DNA from 4 places in the Streptomyces sp. NBC_00996 genome. Region 2 is predicted to be linked to each of the others. Evidence: riboswitches for the same ligand, from Rfam matches in the RefSeq annotation. Region 2 holds a riboswitch; each other region holds the start of a gene.

Region 1 (3,504 bases), 6.7 Mb from region 2:
CGATCGGCTGCCTTCCGTGATGACCTGGAAATATGTTCCGTAACTGGGCATCCCTCTCCGGACACGTGCGGCCGGCCAACCCAACCCCCGCCCGCACGATGAGCGTCGCCTGGTCCCCCTTGCTGCTGCCGACCCTCCTCGCGTGGTTCCTCGTAGTGGAGCAGGCCCACGGCATGGAGCCGGGGCCGGGAACGATGGGCCTCGATCTTGCGCCGTTCCTCCTGCTCTGGGTGATCATGATGATCGCCATGATGGTCCAGTCCGTGGCGCCGATGGCCATCACCTGGGCCCGGCCATCGGCTGTCAGTCCTCCGGGGCGGCCCGCGCGGCCCGGATCACCCAGTTCGTGGGCGGATACCTGATCGCGTGGGCGGCATTCGGCCTCGTCGTGTACGGGATCCTCGTCGCGACCGGCGATCTTGTCGACAGCCACCCCCGAAGCCGGGCGCTGGATCGGCGCCGGGGCCTTCCTGCTGGCCGGACTCCACCAGTTCAGTCCGCTGAAGAACATCTGCCTGCGCCACTGCCGAAGCCCCGCGGGTCAGCTCGTGTGCCATGGCGGCTACCGGCCGGGCGCCCGTGACCTGCGCGTCGGGGTCCACCATGGGCTCTACTGCGTAGGCTGCTGCTGGGGGCTCATGATCGTCCTCATCCCGCTGGGCACGATGAACATCGCGGCGATGGCCGCACTCACGGTCGTCATCTTCATGGAGAAGCTGTGGCGACTCGGACCGGCATTCAGCACCGCGGTGGGCGTGGCGTTCCTGGTCCTGGCCGCACGGGCTCCGTTCCAGAGCTGGCTGCTGCCAGGACTGCAACCCTCCGGGCCGTCGAGGCAGCCGATGGCGTGACCGCGCATCTCATGCCGTGAGTCGCGGTCGCATGCCGAGCCGAACTGTCATGCGCCGTTGGCGTCCTGAGCCGGGCGACGGGCTCGGAGCAGGCGGACCATCGTGTACACACGCAAGGCGGTGAATGCGAGCACGGCGATGCCGAGCGCGGCCATGAGTGGTTCCCCGTCCCTGGCGACCGCGTAGAAAAGAAAGCCGGTGAAGGGGATGCCGAGCGCGACGAAGAGGGGTTCGCGGACCCAGAACGGCAGGAGGTTGATGAGCACTCCGAGCATTCGGTCACTTCATCAGGCCCATGCCGGCGTGCGCTGTGATGGAGCCCACAGTTCCGGCTGCGAGATCAACTGCGCGACCCGCAGACAGCGGACCAGGTCAGCGCGTACGACCGGGATCGCAGTCGAGCTGTTCACCCCCGGTCACGCCAACCGCTCGGGCCGGGGCGGCCAGTACAGCGAAGGTCACAAATACATATCGGACACTTCGCACTTCAACCTTCACGCGAGGCGCACAAATTGGCTAGGTTGACCGGCGGACCGCACGACTGCCTCCGGCGAACCTCGCCGGATCGCGCGGCCTCCGCCGAGTCCGGTGCGCCCCCGTGGCAGCCGGGGCCGGGGACCCGACCGACTTTGGGGTGAATCGGCCCAACTGCCCAGCAGGGCAAGGGCCGTAGGGCATGCCTTCCGCGAACCGTCACCCGAACCCGACAGTCGACTCGGTAGGCGGAATACGGAAGGAGTGCGTCCCCCATGGCTCCCGACGCCACGCCGCCCGCAGCGGACGGACCGAGCCGCGAAGAGGTCCGACAGCGGATCAGCAGCCTCTACGACCAGGCCGAGACCGCCACCGGGAACTACAACGCCACCCGCGCGATGTCCACGGGAACGCGCAGGAGCGTCAACCCTGCGCTCGACAGCGGGCGCAGGCCCAGGGATCCCGCCCTCGACGACGTCACCAGGCAATGGTTCGACGTGTCGCGCGCGCAGTTGGGGCCGACCGTCCCGGCGAGGCTGCCGGCCGACAGGATGCCGAAGCGCCCGGGTGAGGCACGGCCCACACGTCCGGCGGAACGTCCGGCGGACGGGCTCGCGCGCCGTGGGCTGGAGTGGGCCGCCCGGCCCGTCCCGGAGTTGACCGCCGGGCCTGTCGCCGGGGTGACTGCCGATCCGGTGGCGGAGTTGACCTCCGGGGCCGTCGCGGCGCTGCCGGCCGCGCCACGGACACGGCAGGAAGTCGCCAGGGCCCTGCCGGCACCCGCCGCGGAACCGCGTCGGCCCTCGGCCTCGTTGAAGACTTCCAAGGAGCAGATCCAGCAGAAGCTCGCGGTGGCCCGCGAGTTGCTCTCCCGGCACACCCCGCAGCTGACGGCACCCGTCCCGGCGATCGAATCCCGGCCGGCGAAAGATTCCTGGCGTGCCTACGAGCAAACGACTCCTCTCCGGCCCGAAGAGGAGTGGCAGCCGCAGCAATCGGCCGCTCTCGGCACCACCACGTCCATCGCCGCGGTCGTGCCCATCGGCGTGGACAGCGCCTCGGACACCGGGTACGACAGCAAAGCCGCGAAGGTACTCGCCTTCGCCCGTGGACAGATCGGCAGGCCATGTGTCTGGGGCGCGTCCGGACCGGGCTCGTACGACTGCTCGGGCCTCACCCAGGCCGCCTGGAGAACCGCAGGGGCCGCACTCCCGCGCACCGCGCGCGATCAGGCGACCGTCGGTACGGCCATCCCCCTCGCCGACATCCGGCCCGGCGACCTGATCTTCTTCTACGGCGACATCAGCCACGTCGGGCTCTACATCGGCGACGGCATGATGATCCACGCGCCGAGCCCGGGGGCATACGTGCGCGAGGAGTCGATCTTCTACGCCGCAGCCTCGGCGATCCACAGCGCGGCGCGGCCCGCGTGAGCCCTGCGGCCTCGGTGCGCGGGGCTGCTCAGTGATCGTGAGAGGCACGGAACAGCCGGCCGGCTGACCAAGCAGAGAGTGAAGAGGGGTAGTTGGCAGGGTGAATAGTGCGCGACCATGGTGCGCATGACCGTGGCCGATCGCGCCATGACCCAACTGGAGTCATGGCCGAACCTGATAAGTGGCTCACCCCGATGCGCCGCAGGGCGCGCCTTCGGGACGTCGGGGCACGACATCGTCCACTTCCACTCCGACGACGCCGCGGACCTGCATCTCACGCATGCGGCCGTCCATCGGCTGCTCCCGCACCTGCAGCACAGCACCGCTGTGCGGGTGCACCCCGGCTCGTCGTGGATCACCGTGCTGCTGGACTGCGACGCCGATGTGGCGCTCCTGCTCACGCTGATCAGCGTCGCTCTCAAGGAGCACGACAGGGCCGGAGGCGACCCGCTTCCCGAGGGACCCTCGACGTTCTGCGACTGGCAGCCTCAGGCGGTTCCCCCGCCACGTGCGGGAGCCTCCGCGGCCCTCCGCCACCGTCGGGTTCCGGCCGCGTGGAAGGCAGTCGGCCGGTTCATCCCCCACGGCCGCTGACGCGGCTACGGACCCACTGGCACGGCGACAACGTCGCGACCGTTCCACAGGGCCAGTGCGAAGCACAGCCGCTGCTTGTCGTCGCTGACGCCCGCGATGCCGTCCTCGCCCCAGCGGTAGGCGCGGGAGCGGGCCTGGTCATGGGTGAAGTA
Region 2 (3,504 bases):
CCCAGGGCGGCGAGGAGATCGTTCTCGCCTCCGACGCCGAGGGTTCGGACGCCGCCCTCGACCGTCTGGCGAAGCTGGTCGCCGAGGGTCTCGAGGAGCTCCCCGAGACCGTCTGAAGCATTCCGGACACCACGCGGCTGAGCCGCGTCGCCCCTTCCCGGGCGGCGCGGCTCAGCCGTTTTCCGTACGCCGCCCAGAAATTCTGCGCATGTCACCGCGCACCCCGCGTCACGCCCACGGAAATAACACGCACCGGAATTCCCGGCACGCGAAAAGGGGCAGTAGAAATAGGCCGCTGGCGAATATCCCTCTTTGTATACGGCGCCCGTGTTAATGCCGCGGGCCCGTCATGTTTACGGGAGGTTGCGAAGTCCTCACACGGTCCGGACGATCTCCACCGGTGGGAAAACGGAGCCGGTGCGCGGCCGCGGCGCGCTCGGTGTGCAGGGCCGTGATCGCCCGGGCCCGCTCGCTGTCGCCGCGCGCCACGGCGTCCACGATGCCGCCGTGTTCCGCCCAGGACTCCGCGAGGTTGGCCGACGCCTCCACCGCATACATCCACGCGATCTTGTGCCGCAGCTGGGCGAGCGTGGAGGTCAGCGCGGGGCTTCCGGAGGCCTGCGCGAGGGTCTCGTGGAACCAGCCGCCCAGCGAGCGCAGATCCTCGCTGTGGCCCCTTCTGGCCCGCTCCTGGCCCAGCCTGACCAGGCCTCGGAGCACCTTGAGGTGGGCCTCGGTACGGCGCTGCGCGGCCCGCGCGGCCCCCAGCGGCTCAAGGAGCATGCGCATCTCCAGCAGATCGGAGGCCTCCTGCTCGGTGGGCTCCGCGACGCACGCGCCCGCGTGCCGACGGGTGACGACGAAGCCCTCGGCCTCCAGCGTCCGCAGGGCCTCGCGCACGGGGACGCGCGAGACGCCGTACCGGCGCGCGAGCAGTTCCTCGGTGAGCCGGCCGCCTCGCTCGTAGACACCCGCGACGATGTCGTCACGGATCGCCGTGCATACCGAGTGCGCCGGAATACGCATGACCGGACCTCCGCTTTAATCCCCGCGAAACGCCATCGATTGACGCTTGTTCAGTGACTCTATTGCAGGGAGCCGGAATTTCCGATGGCAGGCCGGAATCCATGGATATTTTTTGGACACCGGCCGTGTGAAACGACGTTGCCCCGGCTCGGCGAGCCGGGGCAACAGAACTGATGAAGCGCTCGTCAGACGTTCACACCGTGCGAGCGAAGGTACGCGACCGGATCGATGTCCGAGCCGTACTCCGCGGTCGTACGGGCCTCGAAGTGGAGGTGTGGCCCAGTCGTGTTGCCGGTGGACCCGGAGAGGCCTATCTGCTGGCCCGGGGTGACCGTCCGGCCCACCGAGACGCCGATGGACGAGAGGTGCCCGTACATCGTGTACGTGCCGTCGTGCATCTTGATGACGATCTGGTTGCCGTACGCGCCGCCCCAGCCGGCCGTGACGACCGTACCGGAGCCGACGGCGTGCACCGAGGTGCCGGATGCGGCGTGGAAGTCGACGCCCGTGTGGCTGCCGGAGGACCAGAGGCTGCCGCCGGCCTTGTAGCCGGTGGAGATGTACGAGCCGGTGATCGGCGGGACGAAGGTGTTGAGACGTTTGCGCTCGGCTGCGCGGGCGGCGCGCTCCTTGGCCTCGCGCGCCTCCTTGGCCCTCGCCGCGGCCTCCTTGCGGGCGGCCTCCTCGGCCTTCTTCCGCGCGGCGGCCTCGTCGGCGGCTCGCTGCTGGGCGACGGCCTGCTCGTCGATCTTCTCGGCGAGGGTGTCGCCGATGGTGATGATCGGGGTCAGCCCGGTCTGCTCGGCGGAGGTGTCCGCGGCGAGTGCCGGGGCGGCCAGGGTTCCGATGACGCCGGTGGTGGTGAGCGCCGCGACGCCGACGGCGTTCGTGGTCGTGCGCTTCACGCGGCTCGGGCGACGGTGCTTCCCTGTGCCACAGGTGAACGCCATGTAGGGGCTGATCCTTTCCTTCCTTCTCGCCTACCGGGTTAGCTGACGGGTTCGGAGCAGGAAGGTCTCCTACGGACTCCCTCCGGGGAGGGCGTCCGATTCACCCCAGGGACTGCGTGCGGGTCCCCGGCTCCCCTGGCTCGCGCCGTACGGGGACTCGGCGATGACTGTCCGGTGCCGCGGGCGCGGCGCACTGCCTGACGAACAGCCGGATCGACGCTAAGCGGGGCATCTTTCAATCAACAAACGGATCACGGCTTTTGTAGCGCATGCCACAGGGCAGACAGGCAACCTCCCTATCAATACGGACACCTTGTGGACGAAGTCCGGAAAGAGGCCCGAAGTTCGGGCAAAAAGGAGACCCAGGTGGCTCTTCAGTCACCTGGGTCCTCAGGGAGACGCGCTGCTCTACTCGGCCCGGACGACGGTCACTTCACCGATTCCGAGCGCCTTGACGGGCTCCTCGATCTGCGCGGCGTCACCCACCAGGACGGTCACCAGACGGTCCACCGGGAAGGCGTTCACGGCGGCCGCGGTGGCCTCCACGGTGCCCGTCGCGGCGAGCTGCTGATAGAGCGTCGCCTGATAGTCGTCCGGCAGGTACTGCTCGACCTGGTCGGCGAGCGTGCTCGCGACGGCCGCCGCGGTCTCGAACTTGAGGGGCGCCACACCCACCAGGTTCTGTACGGCGATGTCGCGCTCGGCGTCCGTCAGGCCCTCGGCGGCGAGGGTACGCAGCACCTTCCACAGGTCGTCGAGCGCCGGACCGGTGTTCGGCGTGTCCACCGAGCCACTGATGGCGAGCATCGCGACGCCCGTGCCGTCCGGAGCGGAGCGCAGCACCTGGCCGAACGCCCGCACACCGTAGGTGTAGCCCTTTTCCTCGCGCAGGACGCGGTCCAGGCGTGAGGTGAGGGTGCCGCCGAGGCAGTACGTACCGAGCACCTGGGCGGGCCAGACGCGGTCGTGCCGGTCGGCGCCGACGCGGCCGATGAGCAGCTGTGTCTGGACGGCGCCGGGGCGGTCCACGATGATCACGCGGCCGGTGTCGTCGGCGCTCACCGGCGGCACGGGGCGGGGCTCGGCGGACGAGCCGGTCCAGGAGCCGAGCGTGTCGGCGAGCAGCTCGTCGAGGTCGACATCGGTCAGGTCACCGACGATGACGGCGGTGGCCGTCGCGGGGCGTACGTGCTTCTCGTAGAAGGCGCGGACGGTCGCCGAGTCGATCTTCTGGACGGTCTCCTCGGTGCCCTGGCGCGGACGCGACATGCGCGAGGTCGCCGGGAACAGCTCCTTGGAGAGCTCCTTGGCGGCACGGCGGGCCGGGTTGGCCGTCTCGTGCGGGATCTCGTCCAGGCGGTTGCGGACCAGTCGCTCGACCTCACTGTCCGCGAACGCCGGTGCCCTCAGGGCATCGGCGAGCAGACCGAGCGCCTTGGGGAGACGCGAGACGGGCACTTCGAGCGACAGGCGCACGCCAGGGTGGTCGGCGTGCGAGTCGAGGGTGGCACCGCAGCGCTCCAGCTCG
Region 3 (3,504 bases), 1.7 Mb from region 2:
GGACCTGCCCCCGGACCAACGGGAGGAGGACGCGAGATCCGCCTGCTTCGAATTCGAAGTACCGGAGGAGACCTGGGTTCTGGGCCGTCCGAGAGTCCGGCTGCGGCTGACGTCCTCGGTTCCCCGGGGTCAGGTGATCGCCCGCCTGTGTGATGTGGCCCCCCACGGAGCCTCGACACTCGTCACCCGGGGTGTACTGAACCTGGCAAAGCGTCATGGCCGCGAACAGGCAATTCCCTGGAAGCCTGGTGCTACGGAGGAGGTGGTTTTCGACCTGAACGGCATCGGCTACGCGTTCCCGCCGGGCCATCGCATCCGCCTCGCCGTCTCCTCCGCGTACTGGCCCTGGATCTGGCCGCAGCCGGGCTCGGAGGTCGGTTTCACCCTGGACCCGACGGGCAGCCTGCTGGAACTCCCGGTAAGGACACGGGAGTCGACGCCCTCCATCACGTTCGAGGAACCGGAGCAGTCCGAACCGCTCGGGGTCATCGTCCCGACGACGCTGGACGAACCCCGCCCGGAACGCCTGGTGGTTCGCGACGTGGCCGCCAGCGCCTGGCGCCTGGAGGTCGACCCACGTTACGGCGGCACCCGCGTCTACCCCGACGGCCTCGAATTCACCGAGAACGCGCTGGAGACGTACACCATCAACGACTTCCACCCCCTCTCCGCTCGCGCCCGCTCGACGTGGTCGATCCGCCTGCACCGCCCGGACCTGCCCTGGGACGCGCGTATCTCGACGACCTCCGAAATCACCTGTGACGCGGAGGACTTCATCACCTCCAACGAGGTCATCTGCAAGGACGGCGACGAGGTGGTCTTCCACCGCACCTGGGAGAAGCGGATCCCCCGAACGGCGGGCTAGGCCCTGCCGTCGAACTCCCGCCTGCCCCGCGGCGCCCGCCCTCCGGGCGGACGACGGGAGTTCGACGACAGGCTCTAGAGGGCCGGGGCGCCGTAGGGAACCCTGAGCCCATGGCGCAGACACGGACCGAGGAATTCCTGATGGACCTCGACGAGGGCATGCTCGCGTACTTCCGCGAGATGGCCCACGAGATGGTCACGCGCTTCGGGATCTCACGGGCGGAAGCCGTCGCGAGGATCAACTGGGCATACCAGGGACGGAAGTTCGGGCCGTACCCCGACCTGATGTGCCACGAACTCCCCGAATACTGGGACTACGGCCTCTACTTCAAGCCCAACGCGGGCCGCCTCCCCGACGACGACCGCGACACGGGCCTCTGCGTGTGGGAAGTGCGCCCGGCTCCTCACCGGCATTCCCCGGCCTGGACTCTCGAAGCGTAATGTCCGAATTAAAAGCATTGCCGCTTTGATGCGCCTTGGTCGCGTGAATTGAGTCACGTCCGACTTGCCCCGGCGTCACACCTCCTGACCTCGATTCCCCCTTCGCGAAAGGCAAGTTGAGGATCACATTCCGCAATAATCGGGCATTTCATCCCTTCCTTTTTCGAGGTTAAAGCGGACAGAGCCATGAATTCGGGGCTTGTTCCCGACATGTGCTCTCGCATACGTTCGCCCCGATCCGAGCGGATCGCCGAATCCTGCCGCCGCTCGGAAACCCACCCACCCACGCACGGCAGGAGCGGGGGACCCAGGTAAGCCGCCGATCCGGACACCGGAACGGCTTGGGGTAAAGCCGCGCCCCCACGCGGCCGGGCACCTCCCGCCCGAACCCGACAGCTCACCTCGCAGGCGCCGGAGAGGAAGGTCGTCATGCCCGCACGAGGCCAGCACTGCCACCCCAAGCCCAACCCGCTCATCCGCAGCATGATCGCCGCAGGCACGGGCGGAGTCGCGCTCACACTCCCCCTTGTGTGCGCGACCGGCGCGCACGCCGCCCAGCCGACGCAGGTGACGCAGGTGACGCAGGCCACAAAGGCCGCCACAGTCACGATCTCCGACGTCCAGCTCGTCACCTACAAGGTGGTCGCGGGCGACACCCTGTCCAAGATCGCGCAGAAGTACCCGCAGAGCGGCGGCTGGCAGAAGCTGTACGACGCCAACCGCGCGGTGATCGGTGCGAACCCGGCGATCCTCCCCCCGGGCCTGACGCTGACGGTGGGCACGAAGACCGTGAAGCTGGGCTCGGCGCCCAAGGCGAGCACCACGTCCGCGACGCCGGCCGCCCCCGCCTCCACGAAGACATACGCCAACAATCTGGACGGCTGGATCAAGCAGTCACTGGACATCATGGGCAAGGCGCACATTCCAGGCACCTACAACGGCATCCACCGCAACGTCATGCGCGAGTCCTCCGGCAACCCCCGAGCCATCAACAACTGGGACTCCAACGCCGCTGCCGGCATCCCGTCCAAGGGCCTCCTCCAGGTCATCGACCCGACCTTCAAGGCGTACCACGTCCCCGGCACCTCGATGGACCCCTACGACCCGGTCGCGAACATCACGGCCGCCTGCAACTACGCGGCGGCGAAGTACGGCTCGATCGACAACGTCAACGGCGCCTACTGAGCCACGCTCTCGCGGGCCCTCCCCTGGGCCCCGAAGAGCCGCTCCAGCACCACCGCGATCCCATCCTCCTCGTTCGACAGGGTCACCTCGTCGGCCACCGTCTTCAGCTCCGGGTGGGCGTTGGCCATGGCGACGCCATGGGCGGCCCAGTCGAACATGGGGATGTCGTTGGGCATGTCGCCGAAGGCGAGGGTGGTGGCGGGGCTGAGACCGAGGTGGGCGGCGGCGAGGGCGAGCCCCGTCGCCTTGGTCACGCCGCATGGCTGGAGTTCGACGGTACCCGGCCCCGACATGGTGACCGTCGCCAGCGAACCGACCACTCCCCGCGCCGCCGACGCCAACTCGTCGTCGGACAGCGAAGGGTGACGGAGCAGCACCTTGCTGATGGGCTCCGACCAGAGGTCGTCGCGGCGCGGCACCCGCACGGCCGGCAGCGTCGGATGCGGCATGACATATCCCGGCTCGATGAGCGTCAGGCCGTCCACACCGTCCTGGTCCACCGCCGCGTAGAGCAGCCCGACCTCCGCTTCGATCTTGCCGAGCGCGGTTTCCGCCAGCTCCCTGTCCAGGGTCACCGACCACAGCAGACGGTGCGCCCCGGCGTCGTACAACTGCGCCCCCTGCCCGCACACCGCCAGTCCCTGGCCGCCGAGTTCGTCCAGCAGCGGTCGGACCCTCGGCGCCGGCCGTCCCGTCACCACCAGATGCTGGGCACCCTCGGCCGTGGCTCTCGCCAACGCGGCGCGCGACCGGTCGGAGAGTGTGTCGTCGCCGCGCAGCAGCGTTCCGTCCAGGTCAGTGGCGATGAGTGAATATGCAGTCGGAGCGGCCATGATCCGAAGAATACGGATCGAACGTCTCATCGGCCCGGCGTGAACCGGACGACGTCCGGTATCCCGTCAGCAACGCCGTTCACCGCACGGACGGTATGGGCGGTACGGGCCTTATCGGCCGTACCGGCCGTGGGTGTTCCACTCCCGTCCACACCGACGCAGGCCACCATGTCGACGTCCA
Region 4 (3,504 bases), 3.0 Mb from region 2:
ACGACTACTTCATGCCGTCCGACTTCACCGCGGCCCCCCTCTTCACGGCCGCGCCGTTGGTGGCCGCGCCCCTCTACTCACTGCGCGGCACGGTGCTCACCGGCCTCGCGGCCATCACCGCGGTGTTCGCGATCCACATCAGGCTCGGCATCGTCCTGGACGTCGACTCGATCACCGAAGTGGTGACGGTGGCGACGGCCGGCGTCCTGGCCGTCGTCATCAACATCCTCGTCCGCCGCAGCGACGCACGGCTCGCCACGGTCCGGGAGATCGCCGAGTCCGCCCAGCGCGCCGTGCTGCCGGAACCCGACGAGCGGATCGGCGGCCTCGAGGTCGCGGCGCGCTACGAGGCCGCGCAGGCGGACGCGTTCATCGGCGGCGACCTGTACGCGGTGCAGGACTCCCCGCACGGCGTACGGCTGGTCGTGGGCGACGTGCGCGGCAAGGGGATGGGCGCGGTGGGCGCCGTCGCCGTCGTCATCGGGGCGTTCCGGGAGGCGGCCGAGCAGGAGGCGACGCTGGAGGCGGTCGCGCAGCGCCTGGAACGGGCGCTGGCGCGCGAGGGCACCCGGCGCGAGGGCCTCGATGCCTTCGAGGGGTTCACCACGGCCGTACTCGCGGAGATCCCGCACGGCGAGGACGTCGTACGGATCGTCAACCGCGGCCATCCGCCGCCGCTGCTGCTGCACGCGGACGGCACGCTCGTCTCACTCGACGCCGAGGATCCCGCGCTGCCGCTCGGCATGGGCGAGTTGGGCACCTGGCCCGACCGGGCGATGCAGGCCAAGTTCCCGCAGGGCGCGACGCTGCTCCTCCACACCGATGGCCTGTCCGAAGCCCGCGACCGGCGCGGGGGCTTCTACGATCCCGCCGCGCGCCTCGCGGGACGCGTCTTCCCCGGGCCGGACGCCCTGCTGGCGGCCCTCGCCGAGGAAGTCCGCAGGCACACAGGAGACGGCACGACGGACGACATGGCGCTGCTTGCCGTGCGGCGTTCTTGGGAGTCGCCTCCACGGCTTCCCGGTGAGTCGTCCGTACGGCGTTCTTGATTGTTGTCACGAGGGGTGATCGGACGGTGCCCCTCCGCATAACAACTGACACACCGTCAACTGAATCGATGTTTATGGAGCGTGGTCAACTCGCCCGATTTGGGCCGGTGGTGACCCCAAAGTCCTGGCCAAAAGCGTTAACGATCAGTCCGAACAGCTTGGAATCCGGTACCCGGGTCTATTAACGTTCGATAACGCAGCGCGGTCGTCCCAGCCGTCACAAGAGGCGGCTCCGTGCGCACGCGCCGAATTCCGCAAGGGAACCGGGGAACCACCAACTTGGGGTGAATCGAGCGTCTTTCACGGTGGAGAAACCGTGGTGGACGCGCGTAGGAGACCTTCCTGCTCCGAACCCGTCAGCTAACCCGGTAGGCGAGAAGGAAGGAAAGGAGCACGCCCACGTGGCGTCCAACCGGCCTGCCCAGCAAACCTCGTTCGCGCCCGACGACACACAGCCCTTCGGCTACGCGTACGGCAACGACGAGGGTCCCTGGGAGGAGTGGAATCCCACTGAGGATTCCGTCCGTCCCGTCCGCGGCCGGCACCGCGTCAGCAAGCAGCGCGGCGGAGGACTCGCGCGCAGCTCCACGGTTCTCGGCGTAGGCGTCATCGCCGCCGTCGGCGCGGGCGGCATGGCCACCGCGGCGCCCGGCAAGTCGCCGGTGTCGATCTCGCTGCCCGACCTGTCGTCGGTCACCGAATCCGCCAAGGCTCTGATATCCGACGGCGGCTCCAGCACGCCGAAGGGCTCCGCCACCCCGCTCACCAGCGCCGGTCTGACCAGCGCCGACTCCGCGCAGGGCACCACCGACGCGGGCGAGGCACTGCGCGCCCGCATCATGCAGCAGGCCGAGTCGCAGCAGGACCAGGTCGACAGCGCGGCCCAGGACGCCGCCGAGACCGCCGCCGCGAAGCAGGCCGTCGCGCTCGCCGCCAAGCAGCAGGACGACGCCGAGGCCAAGGCCGCCGCCGCGAAGAAGCAGGCGGACGAAGCGGCCAAGAAGGCCGCCGAGGCCAAGCGCCTCGCCGAGCTCGCCAAGAGCTACTCGCTGCCCACCTCCTCGTACACGCTGACCTCCCGCTTCGGCGAGGCCGGCTCCATGTGGTCCTCCGGCTACCACACCGGCCTCGACTTCGCCGCACCCACCGGCACGCTGATCAAGGCGATCCACAGCGCGACCGTCACGGAGGCGGGCTGGGCCGGCGCGTACGGCTACCGTACGATCCTCACCCTCGACGACGGTACGGAGCTGTGGTTCTGCCACCAGTCGTCGATCAGCGTCAGCGTGGGCCAGAAGGTCGCCACGGGTGACGTGATCGGGCGCGTGGGCGCGACGGGCAACGTCACCGGGCCGCACCTGCACCTGGAGGTCCACCCCGACGGCGGCGACGCGATCGACCCGATGGCGTGGCTGCGCGGCAAGGGCCTCACCCCCTGACACGTACGTTCTCCTGATCCCCGGTGGTCCTGACCGACAACCCCCCGACGTCAGGGCTGCCGGTCAGGCGTGTGCGCAGTCGTGCGGGGCGTGCGGGTGATCGGGCGGGTAATCGCGTGTGGAATGCACCCATCCGGTACGGGTGTTGAAGTTGAGCATGACTTCTCTGCGCAAGCTTGGTTCCTCCGACCTCGAGGTCTTCCCGCTCTCCCTCGGCGGCAACGTGTTCGGCTGGACCGCCGACGAGGCCCAGTCCTTCTCCGTGCTCGACGCGTACGCGGCCGCCGGCGGCAACTTCCTCGACACGGCCGACTCGTACTCGGCGTGGATCGAGGGCAACAAGGGCGGCGAGTCCGAGACCATCATCGGCAAGTGGCTCAAGGCGCGCGGCAACCGTTCGGATGTCGTGGTCGCCACCAAGGTCAGCCAGCACCCCGAGTTTCCGGGGCTGTCCGGCGCCAACATCAAGGCCGCGGCCGACGCGTCCCTGCGCCGCCTGGGCACCGACTACGTCGACCTCTACTACACGCACTTCGACAAGCCCGAGGTGCCGGTCGAGGAGATCCTCGGCGCGCTCGACGAGCTGGTGAAGGCGGGCAAGGTGCGTCACATCGCCGCGTCCAACATCTCGCCCGAGCGGCTCCGGGAGTCCCTGGAGTTCTCCGACCGCGAGGGGCTCGCGCGGTACGTCGCCCTCCAGCCGCACTACAACCTCGTCTCGCGCGATACGTACGAGGGCGCGCTGCGCGACATCGCGTCCCGTTCCGGTCTGGCGGCCGTCCCGTACTTCGCCCTCGCCTCCGGATTCCTCACCGGTAAGTACCGGCCGGGAGCGACGGTGGACTCGGCGCGGGCCCAGGGCGCGGCCAAGCACCTTGAGACGGAGCGCGGGCTTCGCGTGCTCGCCGCCCTCGACGAGGTCGCCCGGGCCCATGACGCCGAGGTCGCCACGGTCGCCCTCGCATGGCTGGCCGCCCAGCCGACGGTCGCGGCGCCGATTGCTTCGGCGCGGACGC

The links. Region 2 has a riboswitch for cyclic di-AMP ahead of OG390_RS38070 (M23 family metallopeptidase). Riboswitches for the same ligand answer to the same signal wherever they lie in the genome.
Region 1: another riboswitch for cyclic di-AMP. It lies ahead of OG390_RS07060 (NlpC/P60 family protein); the one in region 2 lies ahead of OG390_RS38070 (M23 family metallopeptidase).
Region 3: another riboswitch for cyclic di-AMP. It lies ahead of OG390_RS30535 (transglycosylase SLT domain-containing protein); the one in region 2 lies ahead of OG390_RS38070 (M23 family metallopeptidase).
Region 4: another riboswitch for cyclic di-AMP. It lies ahead of OG390_RS24355 (M23 family metallopeptidase); the one in region 2 lies ahead of OG390_RS38070 (M23 family metallopeptidase).

Annotation. Positions count from the first base shown of each region.
Region 1 is NZ_CP108723.1:1,449,320-1,452,823, forward strand. It holds gene OG390_RS07045 (hypothetical protein) at 33-362, shown strand; gene OG390_RS07050 (DUF2182 domain-containing protein) at 420-851, shown strand; gene OG390_RS07055 (hypothetical protein) at 899-1,126, opposite strand; cyclic di-AMP (ydaO/yuaA leader) riboswitch at 1,433-1,592, shown strand; gene OG390_RS07060 (NlpC/P60 family protein) at 1,601-2,758, shown strand; gene OG390_RS07065 (luciferase family protein) at 2,885-3,352, shown strand; partial or broken gene OG390_RS07070 (glucosidase) at 3,379-3,504, opposite strand, start outside.
Region 2 is NZ_CP108723.1:8,143,323-8,146,826, reverse strand. It holds gene OG390_RS38080 (HPr family phosphocarrier protein) at 1-116, shown strand, start outside; gene OG390_RS38075 (GntR family transcriptional regulator) at 331-1,026, opposite strand; gene OG390_RS38070 (M23 family metallopeptidase) at 1,212-1,976, opposite strand; cyclic di-AMP (ydaO/yuaA leader) riboswitch at 1,990-2,149, opposite strand; gene OG390_RS38065 (M16 family metallopeptidase) at 2,385-3,504, opposite strand, start outside.
Region 3 is NZ_CP108723.1:6,476,355-6,479,858, reverse strand. It holds gene OG390_RS30545 (CocE/NonD family hydrolase) at 1-865, shown strand, start outside; gene OG390_RS30540 (hypothetical protein) at 976-1,305, shown strand; cyclic di-AMP (ydaO/yuaA leader) riboswitch at 1,544-1,731, shown strand; gene OG390_RS30535 (transglycosylase SLT domain-containing protein) at 1,735-2,490, shown strand; gene OG390_RS30530 (HAD family hydrolase) at 2,484-3,323, opposite strand.
Region 4 is NZ_CP108723.1:5,176,215-5,179,718, reverse strand. It holds gene OG390_RS24360 (PP2C family protein-serine/threonine phosphatase) at 1-1,049, shown strand, start outside; cyclic di-AMP (ydaO/yuaA leader) riboswitch at 1,283-1,439, shown strand; gene OG390_RS24355 (M23 family metallopeptidase) at 1,451-2,488, shown strand; gene OG390_RS24350 (aldo/keto reductase) at 2,646-3,504, shown strand, end outside.